4 regions of the Bordetella sp. genome follow, and region 1 is predicted to be linked to each of the others. Evidence: predicted binding sites of a transcription regulator. Region 1 holds the regulator's gene; each other region holds the start of a gene.
The links. The regulator sigma-54, encoded in region 1, starts transcription at its own class of promoters, with help from an activator protein. The targets are predictions, from matches to a motif close to TGGCANGNAANCTGCTTT.

Region 1 (3,576 bases):
CTCATGACGCTACTCCTCGTTGTCGTCTACAGGCCGATTGACCTGGCCCTCGACGGGCTGGTTCTTCGAGCAAGCTGCGTACCCGAGCGCAATATTCCCCAACCATGCGTCGATAGGCATAGCCCTTGCTGTGTGCGTAGTCCCAACTCGTCACACGAAAGGAGATCGGAATGAAGTTCAGTCGTCTCACCTCCATGTTGATTCTCGCCGCGGCTTGCGGGTCCGGTGCCGCGTTGGCGCAGCAGAATGCACCTACCACGCCTTCCACCACGCCGAACGACTCTACCGCCACGCCGCCAAGGAATGACAAGGTACCGCCGGGCACGCCTGCGCCCGCGCCGTATGCGAGCCATCCTGCCGGCACCGCGCCGGTTACGCGGGATAGTTCCGGCAGCGACCTGCGAAAGGAAAAGGAACCGCGCATGCCCTCGGATATGAAGAACACCAACGTCTCGCCAACGAAGGGCGGCGGCGCGCCTTATACGGATACGGGCAAGCGGTAAGGACCTTCGCCGCGCGGAATGACGAAGGGGCGCCGCGGCGCCCCTTTTCGATATGCCTTCGCGGTCAGTACTGCCGGCGCATGTCGGCGGGCGGGTACTTCAGCTGTCCACGGTACTTCGATACGGTGCGACGCGCCACCACCACGCCTTGCTGGCCGAGCAGTTGCGCAAGGTCGACATCGGATAGGGGCGTGGATGCATCTTCGCCGTCAATCATTTCCTTGATCAACGCCCGCACGGCGGCGGCCGAGCAGCTTCCCCCCGTGTCCGTATAAAGTTCGCGGGAGAAGAAGTGCTTGAATTCGAAAATGCCGCGTGGCGTGGCCATGTATTTATTGCTCGTCGCGCGGGATACGGTGGACTCGTGGATTTCCAATTCATCGGCGATCTCGCGCAGCATCAACGGACGCAGGGCGATCTCTCCGTACTCGAAGAACGTTTGCTGGCGCAGAACGATCGCTTCCGCCACGCGCTGTATGGTGCTGTAGCGTTGTTCGACGTTGCGGATCAGCCAGCGTGCTTCCTGCAGCTCTTGTGCCATCGGCGAACGGTCGCTATAGCGTGCATTGCGGAACAGATCGGCGTAGGCCCGATGCAGGCGTGCGCGGGGCATCGCCGCACGGTTGGGTGTGACGATCCATTGGTTGTTGAACTTCTGTACGACGACATCGGGCACCACATAGCTGGAATCGGCTTGTGAATAACGCAGTCCGGGGCGAGGGTCCAGGCGTCGTATCAGCGAGCACGCTTCGCGCATCGCGTCGTCGCTGCATTGGCACGCGCGGACCAGGCCGGAAAAATCGTGCTTGCCCAGGCGTTCCAGTTCGTGTTCGACGATGTGGATTGCCAGATCGCGCGCGGGCGTTGTCTCGTCCATCGCGACGAGTTGCAGCTTCAGGCATTCCGCGAGGTTGCGTGCCCCCAGGCCGGGCGTGTCGAGCTGCTGAACCAACTTAAGGGCGACCTCCCATTCCTCGGGCTCGGGTGGGGGATCGAATACCCCGTCCCCGGCGAGTTCGGTCAGGTCGGTTCGCAGATAGCCTTCTTCGTCCAGCCCCTCGATGATGTACTCGGCCATCAGGCGATCGCGTGGCGCCAGTCGGTAGCTGCACAGTTCGCTGCATAGCCGGTCGCGCAGGTCTTCGGTGCTGCGGGCCCACTGGCCGACGTCGCTGTCGCCATCGCCCGAAGCGCGGGCCGCGGGGTAATCGCCGGAATACTCCGATTGAATGTCCGGCAGCTCGGGTAGCTCGACCACGACTTCCGGCGGAGCTTCCGTCAGAGCGGGATTCTGCATATCGGACGCGCCGGCCAAATTTTCGTGGAGCGCCGTATCCGTGGCCGGCGTGCTCGCCACGCCGGAGTCGGCCGGTGCGTTATCGTCCTCGCCTTCCTCGAGGAACGGGTTTGTCGCAAGTGCTTGCTCGATTTCGCGGGTAAATTCCAGCGCGGACATCTGCAGCAGTTTTACCGACTGCTGGAGCCGCGGCGTCAGGCTGGTCTGCTGACGCGCCCTGAGTTCGTACGTGGCTTGATGTGCCAATTGCTGTCTCCGTCTGACTGCAGGGATGAAAACGCCCATCCCATTCAAGACAAACATAAGCAAGGTGCATGCCAATTTTCAGTCGACCCCGTGCGACCTGACGGACCCCTGGCAAGCCCGCGTATTTATTGGCTTTTCAAGGCACGCCGCATGCTGGCGTAGGGATAGGTGGATCGCTGGATGCCGCCAAGCCCCCGACTTTGCCGGACGGATTTACCAGCTCATGTAATAACTGCCAGACGCCTCCAGGATCGCGGCGGCGGCGTCATTCCCAGGAGGTCGATATGGAGCATGGCCGAGATACCGTCGAACCCGGGCACATTGCCGCCGCCGGCTCGCCGGCCGAGACGCGGATCGTCGGGTCGGCAAAGAAATCCGGCGCCGGCCCCGGGCCGGAAGTCATGGCGGCGGCCACGCTGGAGGGGAACGACGTCCTGAACCTGTCCGGCGAAAAGTTGGGCGTTTTGCAGGACATCATGATCGACGTCGGCAGCGGCCGCATCGCTTATGCCGTGCTGGCACGAGGCGGTGTCATGGGGATCGGCGACAAGCTGTTCGCGGTGCCGTGGAGCGCGTTGACGCTGGACACCGACCGCAAATGCTTTCTGCTGGATATCGACCTGGAGCGTCTGCGCAACGCCGCCGGCTTCGACAAGGACAATTGGCCGCGCATGGCTGACCCCGCCTGGGCTGCGGGGGTCCACGAGTACTATGGGCAGCCCCCGTATTGGTCGTGACTTTGCCGCGAGTCCGGGATTACCCGGAGTGCGAGGTCGCGGATCCGTCGTAGGTGCCAAGCCGGTTGTACAGCGTCTTAAGGCTGATACCCAGCGTGCGGGCGGTCAGGCGCTTGTCGCCCTGGTGATGAGCCAGTGTCGCCAGGATCAATTCCCTTTGTGCCTGCAGCAGCGAGGTTCCCACGGACATCTTCAACGTGCCATGGGCAACCTGCGCCTTGGACTGTCGCCGTGACAGCGCCGGCGCGGCGATCTCGACCACGTTATCGGCCAGAATGTAGGCGCGATGGATAGTATTCTTCAATTCCCTGACGTTTCCCGGCCAGTCGTATGCCAGCAGGGCGTCGGATGCACGCTTGGAGAAGACTTTGTTGGTTCCCTCGGCCGCGTTGAAGCTGTCCAGGAAACGCTGTGCCAGGTAAGGCACGTCTTCCAGCCTTTCCCGCAGGGGCGGCACGCGCAGCGGCACCACGGCCAGCCGGTAGAGCAGGTCCTCGCGGAAGCGGCCCTCGTTGACGGCCGTGTATGGGTCCCGGTTGGTGGCGGCCACGATGCGGACGTTTACCCGAACCGGGTGGAGTCCGCCGACGCGATGAAAAGTGCCGGTTTCCAGGACGCGCAGCAGTTGTACCTGCATGTCCAGCGGCATCTCCGTGACTTCGTCCAGGAACAGGGTGCCGCCGCTGGCATGCTCGAAGTAGCCGATGTTCTGGGCGATGGCGCCGGTGAAGCTGCCTTTTTCGTGGCCGAACAGCTCGGCTTCGATCAAGGTCGCGGGGATCGCGCCGCAATT
Region 2 (3,576 bases), on a different contig from region 1:
CTACCGCATGAACCGCCCCATGCGATCACTCCCCGGCTGACGCTGCTGTTCGCCGCCTCGGTCGCCGTCATCGTCCTTAACCTGTTCGCGCCCCAAACCCTCGTCGGGCTGATCGGCCCGTCCCTGGGGTTGCAGCCCGCGCAGAACGGCTTGGTCGCCATGGTGACGCTGCTCGGCTATGCGAGCGGCCTGTTCCTGCTGGTGCCCCTGGCCGACCTGGTGGAAAACCGCCGCCTGATCGTTACGCAATTGATCGTCGCCATCGCCGCCGCGGCGGCCGCGATGTTCTGCACCGGCGCCGAGGCCCTGCTCGCGGCCTTGTTCGTGCTGGGCGCGGCCTGCTCGGCGATCCAGGTACTGGTTCCGATCGCGGCGCACATGGCGTCGCCGGCGCGGCGGGGGCAGGTCATCGGCGACGTGATGGGCGGACTGATGGTGGGCATACTGCTGTCGCGGCCGCTGGCCAGCCTGATCGCCGACGCCTGGGGTTGGCGCGCCTTCTACGGCATCAGCGCGCTGGCCATGGCGCTATTGGCCGCGGTGCTGGCGGCGCGCCTGCCTGCCCGGCAGCCCGCCGCCAGCGCCTCCTATCCGGCGCTCATCGGTTCGCTCTGGCGCCTGTTGCGCGAAGAAAAAGTACTGCGGCGCCGCGCCCTGTCGGCCAGCCTGGTCATGGGCGCGTTCAGCCTGTTCTGGACGGCCGTCGCGCTGCGCCTGGCGCAGCCGCCCTTCGGATTGGGCCAGCGCGGCATCGCCTTGTTCGCGCTGGCCGGCGCGGGCGGCGCCATTGTCACTCCGCTGTTCGGACGACTCGGCGATCGCGGCTGGACACGCGGCGCGACATTGGCGGCGCACGCGGTGCTGCTGGGCGCGCTGGGGCTGGCCGCCTGGGCCGGTATGGCTGCGCCCGCGCCACATGCCGCATGGTGGCCGCTGCTGGCGATGGGAGCCGCCGCCGTACTGCTGGATGTGGGGGTAACGGGCGACCAGACCCTGGGTCGGCGCGCGATCAATTTTCTGCGGCCCGAGGCGCGCGGGCGCATCAACGGCATTTTCGTCGGCGTGTTTTTCCTGGGTGGTGCGGCGGGTTCGGGCCTGGCGGGCGCGGCCTGGGCCCTGGGCGGATGGAACGCGGTATGCGCCGCCGGCGCGCTGTTCGCCCTGGGGGCATTCATGACGGCCGTATCGGGGCGCGACGCGCCCCTCGGATAACATGACGGCCCGCAAGCAATCCAGGAAAAAACCATGACCTCCGTGATCCAGCCGTCCCACGTTTTCAAGGACAATCTGCGTCAATTGCCCCCTATCGACGGGATCGGCTCCATCGACCTGATCGACGCCCAGGGCAAGGTGGTGGCCAGCATCGAAAACCAGCCGGGCAAGCAAGGTTCATTGGCCGTCTACCACTACCTTTCGCACGCCTTCGGCACCTTGGACGCCAAGGCCGCGGAACACGGACTGGCCGTATTCGCCGAACACACGGCCGATGCGCGCAACCGCCCTGGCGCCCATCCGAACGTCGATCGCCTGCTGGCGACCGCCGCCGGCGGCGAAGCACTGCGCATCGACGTCAAGGCCGCCGGCTAAGCCACACGCGCGCCGCGTCCGGCCGCCGCCTACCGGCCGGCAGCCGAAAAGAATCCCCCCGCCCGCGCCGCGCGATCGACGGCGCGGCGATGCGCCCCACCGATCGCATCCCCGGGGCTACGCGCCCCATCCCTTGGTGACCGACCGCACCGTCCCCGTGCAATGCACAGGGACGGTGCCCGGCACGCCCCTTCCTCGTGCGCGCCCGCCTGCCGAAGCACCGCCTTCCCAGGCACGGCAAATTGGCATGCGCCTTGCTTAACTTGTACACAAGTTTGGATATCTATTGAGCCATCGCCGCCATGCCGACTCCTTCGCCTGACTATCCCACCCTGCCGGACCTGCCGGCGGCGACGTCCGATCCGGCGTGGATACGCAGGTTCACGGCTATCGCCGGTGCTTCGGCCGATGGGCCGTTGTCCGGCCTGCGCTTCGCCGTGAAGGACAACATCGATGTCGCGGGCCAGCCCACCACGGCCGCCTGCCCCGACTTCGCCTACGTGCCCCGCGAGCACGCCGCGGCCGTCGAACGCCTGCTCGCCGCCGGCGCGGTCCTGACCGGCAAAACCAATATGGACCAGTTCGCCTGCGGCTTGAACGGCACGCGTTCGCCGTATGGGGCCGTACCCAACGCCTTCAACGCGGCCTACGTCAGCGGGGGCTCCAGTTCCGGATCCGCCTATGTGGTCGCGGCGGGCGAGACGGATTTCGCCCTGGGCACCGACACCGCAGGTTCAGGCCGTGTGCCGGCGGGGCTGAACAATATCGTCGGACTGAAGCCCAGCCGGGGGTTGATCTCCGCATACGGGGTACTGCCCGCCGCGCAAAGCGTGGACTGCGTGTCCATCCTCGCGCGCACCGTGGCCACCGCGGTGAAGGTACTGGAAGCAGCCTGCGGCCACGACCCACGGGACCCCTACTCCCGCAAGCTGCCGATGGCCACGACCCCGCTGCCGGTGAACTTCCGCGTCGGTGTCCCGGCCCGGCCGGAATTCTTCGGCGACGCCTTGTCCCAGGCCGCATGGCAGCAGGCCCTGCGGCAAATGCAGGCGCTGGGCGGCACGCTGGTACCGATCGACTATGCGCCGCTGGCCGAAGCCGCGGCGATGCTTTACGACAGCGCGCTGGTGGCCGAACGCTATGCCGCCGTCCGGGAGTTCTTCGACATGCATCCGGATGCGGTCATCCAGCCGGTACGCGACATTCTCGCCGCGGGCCGGCGCTACGACGCGGCGGATCTCTACCGCGCACAGCACCGGCTGCGCGGCTTGGCGCAGCGCACGGACGCCATGTGGACGGATATCGACCTGCTGTGCGTGCCTACGGCGCCGACCCATTGCACCATTGCCGCGATGCGGGCCGAACCGGTCGTGCGCAACCGCGAGCTGGGCCACTACACGAACTTCGTCAACCTGCTCGACTATGCCGCGCTGGCGGTGCCGGCGAGCCTGCGTGCGGACGGCCTGCCCTTCGGCATTACGCTGATCGGCCCGGCGGGCAGCGACTGGCAACTGGCCGAGCTGGGCCAGCGCTTCCACCATGGCACGGAGCTGCCGCAAGGGGCGACCGGGACGCCGCTGCCGGCGCCCGAACCCATCGCGGCCCTGCTGCCGGGCCCCGCCACCCACCTGCCCCTGGCCGTGGTGGGCGCGCATCTTTCCGGCATGCCGCTGAACGCGCAATTGACCGAGCGGGGCGCCCGCCTGGCGGAAACGACCAGGACGGCGCCGCGGTATCGGCTGTACGCCCTGAACGGCACCGTGCCGGCCAAGCCGGGACTGCGGCGTGTGGCGCACGGCGGGGTCGGCATCGACATCGAAGTCTGGCAAGTGCCCTTGGCCGCGCTGGGCAGCTTTCTGGCGCTCGTACCGCCGCCGTTGGCGCTGGGCAGCCTGGAATTGGCCGACGGGCGCTGGGTACACGGTTTCGTATGCGAGGACCACGCGTTCAGCGGCGCCCAGGATGTCAGCACCTATGGCGGCTGGCGCG
Region 3 (3,576 bases), on a different contig from region 1:
GCTGGTCGAACGCGCCCTGGCCTACCAGGCCGCCGGCGCGGACATGCTGCTGCCGATGGGGCCGAGATCCGAGGCTGAGATCCGCGCGCTCGTCGAGGTACTAAACATCCCCATTACGCTGAGCGCCGGAACGGGGCTGGGCAGTGCGCCCGGCGCGGCCGGCCTGACGCTGCGCCAAATCGAACGGTTGGGTGTGCGCCGCGTCAGCCTTACCACCCTGCTGCCGGGCGGCATGGTCGCGGGGATGCGCGGTGCCCTGGACGCGCTGGCGGGCAAGGAATTCCCGGGCATGAGGCCTGAGGAGATCGACCGCGGCGTCGCCGGCTTCGACGAGTTGTTCGGCGCATCCGCCCAGCATGCCTTCGAGGATACGTTGCTGCGGCTGGACTAAAGACCGCTCAGGCGTCCGCGAGAAGCCCGTCGCGCAGGACGTTCAGGCCGGCGGAACATTCGGACCAGGTCATCGCGCCACCCAGGCAGACCCGCGCCGCCGACGGCGGCGCGCCGTCCGTCGCGAAGGCCGCGCTCGCGACGACCCATACACCCTTGTCCCTCATATTTTTGGCGAACCCCACCGACGACAGGTGGGGCGGGAGTTCCAGCCAGAGGTGAAACCCGTCCGGGTCGGCGGTGTAGGACATGCCGTCAAGCACGTTGCGTGCGAGGTCCTGGCGATCCGCGGATTCGGCACGCACGGCCTCCAGCATGGCTTCGGCCGTCCCGTCGTTGACCCACCGGGTCGCCAGCGCGTTCGTGATGGGCGAGGACATCACCGTGAAGGCACGCATCGTCGCCGCCAGCCTTTCACGACGCAGGGCATCCGGCGCTTTGACGTAGGCCGTTCGCATGCCCGCACCCAGGCACTTCGAGAAACCGGTGATGTAGTAGGACAGCTCCGGCGCGAGCAAGGTCAAGGGCTCCGGCATCTGCGCCGGCAGCATGGCGTAGGGATCGTCTTCGATGATGGCCACGTTATAGCGCTGCGCGACGTCGGCCAGCGCTTCGCGGCGCCGCGCCGGAATCGTGATCGCAGTGGGATTCTGTACCGTCGGATTGCAATAGAGCGCTTTGGGGCGCAGGGATCTGCAGACGTCTTCGAAGGCATCGGCGCGGATGCCGTCGCTATCCATCGGCAGCGGCAATAGTTTCACGCCGAGTTGTGTCGCGATGGCCTTGATGCCGGGATAGCTCAGCGATTCCACGCAGAGGTATTCGCCGTGCGGCACCAATTGCGAGATCAATGCCAGCAGCACGCTGTGTATACCGGGACACACCAGGACCAGATCGCCTTTAACGCCTGGCAGCTGGCGGCGCAGCCATCGCGCGCCCGCATCGCGGTCCGCTGCCATGCCACCGAATTCCTGGTATCGCAGCAAGCCATAGAAATCGTCGGCGTCGAAAATCGAGGAAGCGCTTCTGCGCACCCGCGCCAGCAAGGCGGCCGACCGCGGCTCCGGCGGCAGATTCATGCTCATTTCCGCGCTGATTCCACCGCGCGAAACCAGCGAGGGATTGCCCCCTTTGACGTAAGTGCCCGCGCCCGGATGCGATTCGACCAGGCCGCGTTTGCGGGCTTCGGCGTAGCCGCGCGCCACCGTCGTGTAGTCCAGGCTGAGTGCTTCCGCCAGTTCGCGCAAAGGGGGGAGGCGGTCGCCCGATGTCAGGCGGCCTTGCTCCATGTCCTGTTCGATCAGCTCGGGCAGCAGGAGGTAGACGGGGCGTTCGCTGCGAGCGAGTTTCCCTATCCAGTGGCGCGTGGAATAGCTCATCTCTTGTTGCTCCGGATCGATGTGAACGGCGGATGGCGCAATGGTGGCACAAGGGCGATGACATGAGTAGCACCCCGGGCGCGAGCCTCGCCGGGACGTTTTGCACCGTACCGGCGCGCCACGCACCGGTACGGTTCGCCATTGACCGCGGATCGCACATCGTCGGTGCACGCGGGCGCTCCGGCGGCGCTGATGTGAGCCGCGCGGACGGCATCCGGCCGGCACCGATGGCGTGCGCAAGCCAAATCCACTCCGCTTGATTGGATGTTGATCGCATTTCACACCGCCCTCGATGGCATGGGCGTTGCAAGACTTGCCGTACGCAGCCCCGCGTATTCCGTTCATCTCTCTGGAGAACATCCCATGCCCGCCGTCACCAAACCCGCTCACGAAAAAGGCGACTTCCTGGTCGACTACGAAGAGAAAGTATTCGAAGACGTCAAGGCCGAGCCGGGAGAAAAAGCGCTGGTCACCTTCCATACCGTCGCCTTCGAAGGCTCCATCGGCTTCGTAAACCTGCTCCAGGCCACGCGACTGCAGCGCAAGGGCTTCGAAACTTCGGTATTGCTCTACGGGCCTGGCGTGACGCTGGGCGTCAAGCGCGGCTTCCCCACATTGGGCGACGAAGCATTTCCCGGGCACCAGAACTTCAATAAACAGATCGAGAAGTTCATGCAGGAAGGCGGCAAGGTCTACGCCTGCCGCTTCGCATTGCAGGCGCTGTACGGTCATGGAGAGCCGTCGCTGATCGAAGGCATCCGGCCCATCAATCCGCTGGACGTGCTGGATCTCGTGCTGCTGCACCGGCGCGACAACGCCTTCATCCTCGACACCTGGACGCTATAGGCCACGGGAAACAGCCATGTACGACAAACGTGTCATACGGGTCGCCGCGGTACAGATGTCTCCGGACCTGGAGACGCCGGGCGGCACGCTGCGCAAGGTATGCGAGGCCATCGACGATGCCGCGCGCCAGGGCGCGGGCCTGATCGTGTTTCCCGAAACCTTCGTGCCGTACTACCCGTACTTCTCGTTTGTGAAGCCGCCGGTGCTTTCGGGCGCGGAGCATATGCGGTTGTACGAAGGCGCCGTGGTCGTGCCTGGCCCTGACACCCAGGCGGTGTCGGAGCGGGCGCGCGCAAACGGCATCGTCGTGGTGCTGGGCGTGAACGAACGCGATCATGGATCGCTCTACAACACCCAGCTGGTGTTCGATGCCGACGGGAGGCTGTTGCAGCGGCGCCGCAAGATCACGCCGACATTTCACGAGCGGATGATCTGGGGGCAGGGCGACGGCAGCGGGCTGGAGGTCGTGCAGACGGCCGTCGGCCGCGTCGGCGCGCTGGCCTGTTGGGAACACTACAACCCGCTCGCGCGCTACGCCCTGATGACGCAGCACGAGCAGATCCACTGCAGTCAGTTTCCCGGCTCCATGGTGGGGCCGGTCTTCGCCGAACAGATCGAGGTCACGATCCGGCATCACGCGCTGGAATCGGGCTGCTTCGTGGTCAACGCCACCGGGTGGCTGACGGATCGCCAGATTGCCTCCATCACGCCGGACCCCGCGCTGCAAAAGGCGCTGCGAGGCGGCTGCAATACCGCCATCGTGGGGCCGGAAGGCAACCATCTGGTCGAGCCCCTGCGCGAAGGCGAAGGGCTGCTCGTAGCCGATCTCGACCTCTCTTTGATCATCAAGCGCAAGCGCATGATGGACAGCGTGGGGCATTACGCGCGCCCGGAACTGCTTAGCCTGGCCATCGATCGGCGCGCGGCGCCGCACGCATTTCCCAAGAATCCCGGCGAACGT
Region 4 (3,576 bases), on a different contig from region 1:
GCTTCCACCCCCTCGATGGCGAAAACGGGCCAGCCCAGTGCCCGCACCACCTCGTGTATCGGCTCGATCTGCGCAGCGAGGTCTTCCGGCATGGGCGGCCGATGCGACTTGTATTCGGGATACAGGTCGTCACGGAACGTCTTGCCCCGGGCATCGAAAATGCACGCTGCATACTGCGCGTCATAGTCCTGCTTCAGCTTGCGAAGCATATTGACGACGCCGTACAACGCCCCCGTCGGTTCGCCCTGCGCGTTCCGCAAATCAGGCATGGCATGATAGGCGCGGTACAGATAGCTAGAACCGTCAACCAGCAACAGGGTTTTATTCATGATCAAGAAGGAAGATGGCAGGGAGACTCCCGCCGGCAAGCAAATACCGGTGATTATGTCAGAGATACTGACCGCGGCTGAGAAGCTGCGCGAGCTGGGTCCGGCCGTCAGCATTTTCGGCAGCGCGCGCGTCAGCCGGGAATCGCCGTATTACGCGCAGGCCGAGGCCTTGTCGGCCGCGTTGGCGCAAGCCGGCTTCGCCATCATCGCGGGCGGCGGGCCAGGCATTATGGAGGCCGCCAACAAAGGCGCATTCGAAACCGGCGGAACCAGCGTCGGGCTGAACATCGTGCTTCCGCACGAGGCCAACAATAACGAGTACCAGACCATCAGCCTGATGTTCGAATACTTCTATGCCCGCAAGGCCACGTTCTTCATGCACAGCTTCGCCTACGTGGCGTTGCCCGGCGGCTTCGGCACACTGGATGAGCTATTCGAAGCGCTGACGCTGGTCCAGACCGGGAAGGTGCCGCCGGCACCGATCGTGCTCATGGGCAAGGATTACTGGCACGGCGCGGTCGACTGGCTGGCCAAGACCGTATTGAGCAACGGCATGATAGGCGCGCACGATCTGGAGCTGTTCATCGTGGAGGACGATCCCAAGGTCGTCGTCAGCCGCATTATCGATTTCCATATGCGGTATCTGTCGCCTGAGCAATACGCGCCCTCCCTGCCCGCCTGACACGCACCACGCACCGCCCCATCGCGCCGAACCGGTGCATGAAAGCGCGATTTGGTGCATCTTGACGCACCTTTATGGTGCAAATGTTGGCAGATGCGTCGGTTTGGCAGCGGCTGGCGCACCGGGGCGGCGCCGAGGCTCCCTTCTCTGCCCCCCGAACAAGGCAATGGCCATCGCCCCCGCCGGGGCAACACGGGTCCCCACGGTGCCCCACGGCACACCCTATAAGCCGCGCAATATGGCACACATTTTGCGTCATGTTGCGCAACCACGACGGTCGCCCGCCCCAGGCGGCGCCCAACCGTCAGCCTGCCCACCGTTCCGTCTCGCTCTGGATATCGACCTCCCATGGACGCGCTCGCCCCCATCCTGGACATTCCCCACACCGGGGGATGGCTGGCGAGCCTGCGGCTGGGCCTGGTGCATCGGCAGGGACGCACAGTGCTCGCGCGGCGGCAACACGTCGGCCCGCTTACCGTGCAAAAGCCCCTGTACCCGGAGGGCGGCGATGGCATCTGCCACCTGACACTGCTGCATCCGCCGGGCGGCCTGGCCAGCGGCGACACATTGCACCTGGACATCGAACTGGAGGCGGACGCGCACGCGGTCTTCACCACGCCGGGGGCTACCAAATGGTACAAGGCCAATCCGCTGCATCCGTCCCGCCAGGCGCTGGACATCCGCGTCGGCAAGGACGCGCGCCTCGATTGGCTGCCCCTGGAAAACATCTATTTCGACCACAGCCACGCCCACCAGCACATCGACATCCGCCTGGCCGCGGGTGCGACGGCCCTGGGTTGGGATGCCGCGCTGCTGGGGCGCCAGGCCGCCGGCGAAACCTGGTCCGCCGGCCAGTTGCGGACGGATTTTCGCCTGATGGACGGCGCAGGCCGCCTGCTGTGGACGGAGCGGCAACGCATGCGAGCGGATTCCGCGCTCAGGCAGGCGCCGCAAGGACTGGCCGGATTGCCCGCCTACGGAACGCTGTGGGCCGCCGGCGCGTCCTGCACGCCGGCGCTGGCGGAGGCCCTGGCCCCCGACCTTCCCTTCCAGGCAGATTTGCGCGCCGGCGTCACGAGTCCCACGCCCGGCATCCTGCTCGTTCGCGCCGCGGGCGCCCATATCGAACTGCTGCGCCATTTGTTCGCCGCCCTTTGGCTGCGGCTGCGCCCGCTGGTGCATGGCGTCCCCGGCCGTCCTCTCCGCCTCTGGGCGACCTGACATTCCCTGGATCCTTCAATGAAGCTGACCCCCCGTGAAAAAGACAAGCTCCTGATATTCACCGCCGCGCTGCTGGCCGAACGGCGCAAGGCACGCGGCCTGAAACTGAATTACCCGGAAGCCGTCGCCTACATCAGCGCCGCGCTGATGGAAGGTGCGCGCGATGGACGTACCGTCGCCGACCTGATGGACTACGGCACCACGCTGCTGACACGCGAAGACGTCATGGAAGGTGTCCCGGAGATGATTCCGGACGTGCAGATCGAAGCGACTTTTCCCGACGGCACCAAGCTGGTCACCGTTCACCACCCCATTGCCTGATGTCCCTGCTGCATGACCTTCGCCCTGCTGTCCGATAAACACTCCCTTGCCGATGGAGACCAGAAAATGAACCGCCCACGTATCGCGGCACTCGTCGCCAGCGCCACCCTGCTGTTTTGCGGCGCCGCCGCCGCGCATCCCTTGCAGGAACACATTGCCGAGGCCGCGGGCATGGCGTCGAGCGCCATGGCCGGCTTGCTGCATCCCCTGACGGGCGCGGACCACCTTTGCGCCATGATCGCGGTCGGCTTATGGAGCGCGCTGACGGCGCGCCGCGTCTGGGTGGCGCCGCTGTCCTTCGCCGCGGTCCTGCTGCTGGGCGCGCTGTTCGGCCTGGCGCGCGTACCCATGCCGGCGGTGGAGCCGATGATCGCCGCCTCTCTGCTGGTGCTGGGCCTGCTGGTAGCGGCGCGCGCCCGCCTGCCGGAGTGGGCGGGCGCCGCCATCGCTGCCCTGTTCGCTTTCTTCCACGGCCATGCGCATGGCTACGAACTGCCCGAAACCGCCAGCGCGGCAGCCTATATCGCCGGCTTCATGGCGGCCACGATCGGACTGCATTGCGCGGGCATCGCCGCGGGTGTGGCGATGCGCCGGGCGCATGCCTGGCTGCCTCGCATCGCCGGCCTGGGCGTGGCCCTGTACGGCGTCGTGCTGCTGGCCGCCTGAACAAGGAAACCACAATGATTCCCGGCGAACTGCTGGTGGACGACGGCGAGATCGAACTCAACGCCGGGCGCGCCACGATCACCGTCACGGTGGCCAACTCCGGCGACCGGCCCATCCAGGTCGGCTCGCATTTCCACTTCTACGAAGTCAACGACGCGCTGCTTTTCGAACGCGAGACAGCGCGCGGCTATCGCCTGAACATCACGGCCGGCACCGCCGTCCGTTTCGAACCGGGACAAACCCGCACCGTAGAACTGGTTGCCCTGGCGGGCGACCGCACGGTCTATGGCTTTGCGGGCCGCGTGATGGGCAAGCTGTGAGGGCCGCGGCGGAAATCGACATGATCAACATCACCCC

Region 2: a site for sigma-54 is predicted at 1,831-1,848, ahead of atzF (allophanate hydrolase). Genes of this name have one in related genera too.
Region 3: a site for sigma-54 is predicted at 2,063-2,080, ahead of ACO1P8_RS08775 (MSMEG_0572/Sll0783 family nitrogen starvation response protein). Genes of this name have one in related genera too.
Region 4: a site for sigma-54 is predicted at 1,251-1,268, ahead of ACO1P8_RS05975 (urease accessory protein UreD). Genes of this name have one in related genera too.

The regions. Positions count from the first base shown of each region.
Region 1 covers NZ_JBMQQZ010000091.1:51,781-55,356, forward strand. Annotated here, with positions in the region: gene ACO1P8_RS20030 (hypothetical protein) at 1-5, opposite strand, end outside; gene ACO1P8_RS20035 (hypothetical protein) at 171-503, shown strand; gene ACO1P8_RS20040 (RNA polymerase factor sigma-54) at 568-2,046, opposite strand; gene ACO1P8_RS20045 (PRC-barrel domain-containing protein) at 2,331-2,783, shown strand; gene ACO1P8_RS20050 (sigma-54 interaction domain-containing protein) at 2,803-3,576, opposite strand, start outside.
Region 2 covers NZ_JBMQQZ010000077.1:60,675-64,250, forward strand. Annotated here, with positions in the region: gene ACO1P8_RS15310 (MFS transporter) at 1-1,212, shown strand, start outside; gene ACO1P8_RS15315 (DUF2322 family protein) at 1,255-1,587, shown strand; gene atzF (allophanate hydrolase) at 1,890-3,576, shown strand, end outside.
Region 3 covers NZ_JBMQQZ010000039.1:9,960-13,535, forward strand. Annotated here, with positions in the region: gene ACO1P8_RS08765 (isocitrate lyase/PEP mutase family protein) at 1-391, shown strand, start outside; gene ACO1P8_RS08770 (aminotransferase-like domain-containing protein) at 399-1,769, opposite strand; gene ACO1P8_RS08775 (MSMEG_0572/Sll0783 family nitrogen starvation response protein) at 2,133-2,615, shown strand; gene ACO1P8_RS08780 (Nit6803 family nitrilase) at 2,632-3,576, shown strand, end outside.
Region 4 covers NZ_JBMQQZ010000020.1:2,310-5,885, reverse strand. Annotated here, with positions in the region: gene polA (DNA polymerase I) at 1-329, opposite strand, end outside; gene ACO1P8_RS05980 (LOG family protein) at 328-1,011, shown strand; gene ACO1P8_RS05975 (urease accessory protein UreD) at 1,360-2,232, shown strand; gene ureA (urease subunit gamma) at 2,251-2,553, shown strand; gene ACO1P8_RS05965 (HupE/UreJ family protein) at 2,620-3,219, shown strand; gene ACO1P8_RS05960 (urease subunit beta) at 3,234-3,539, shown strand.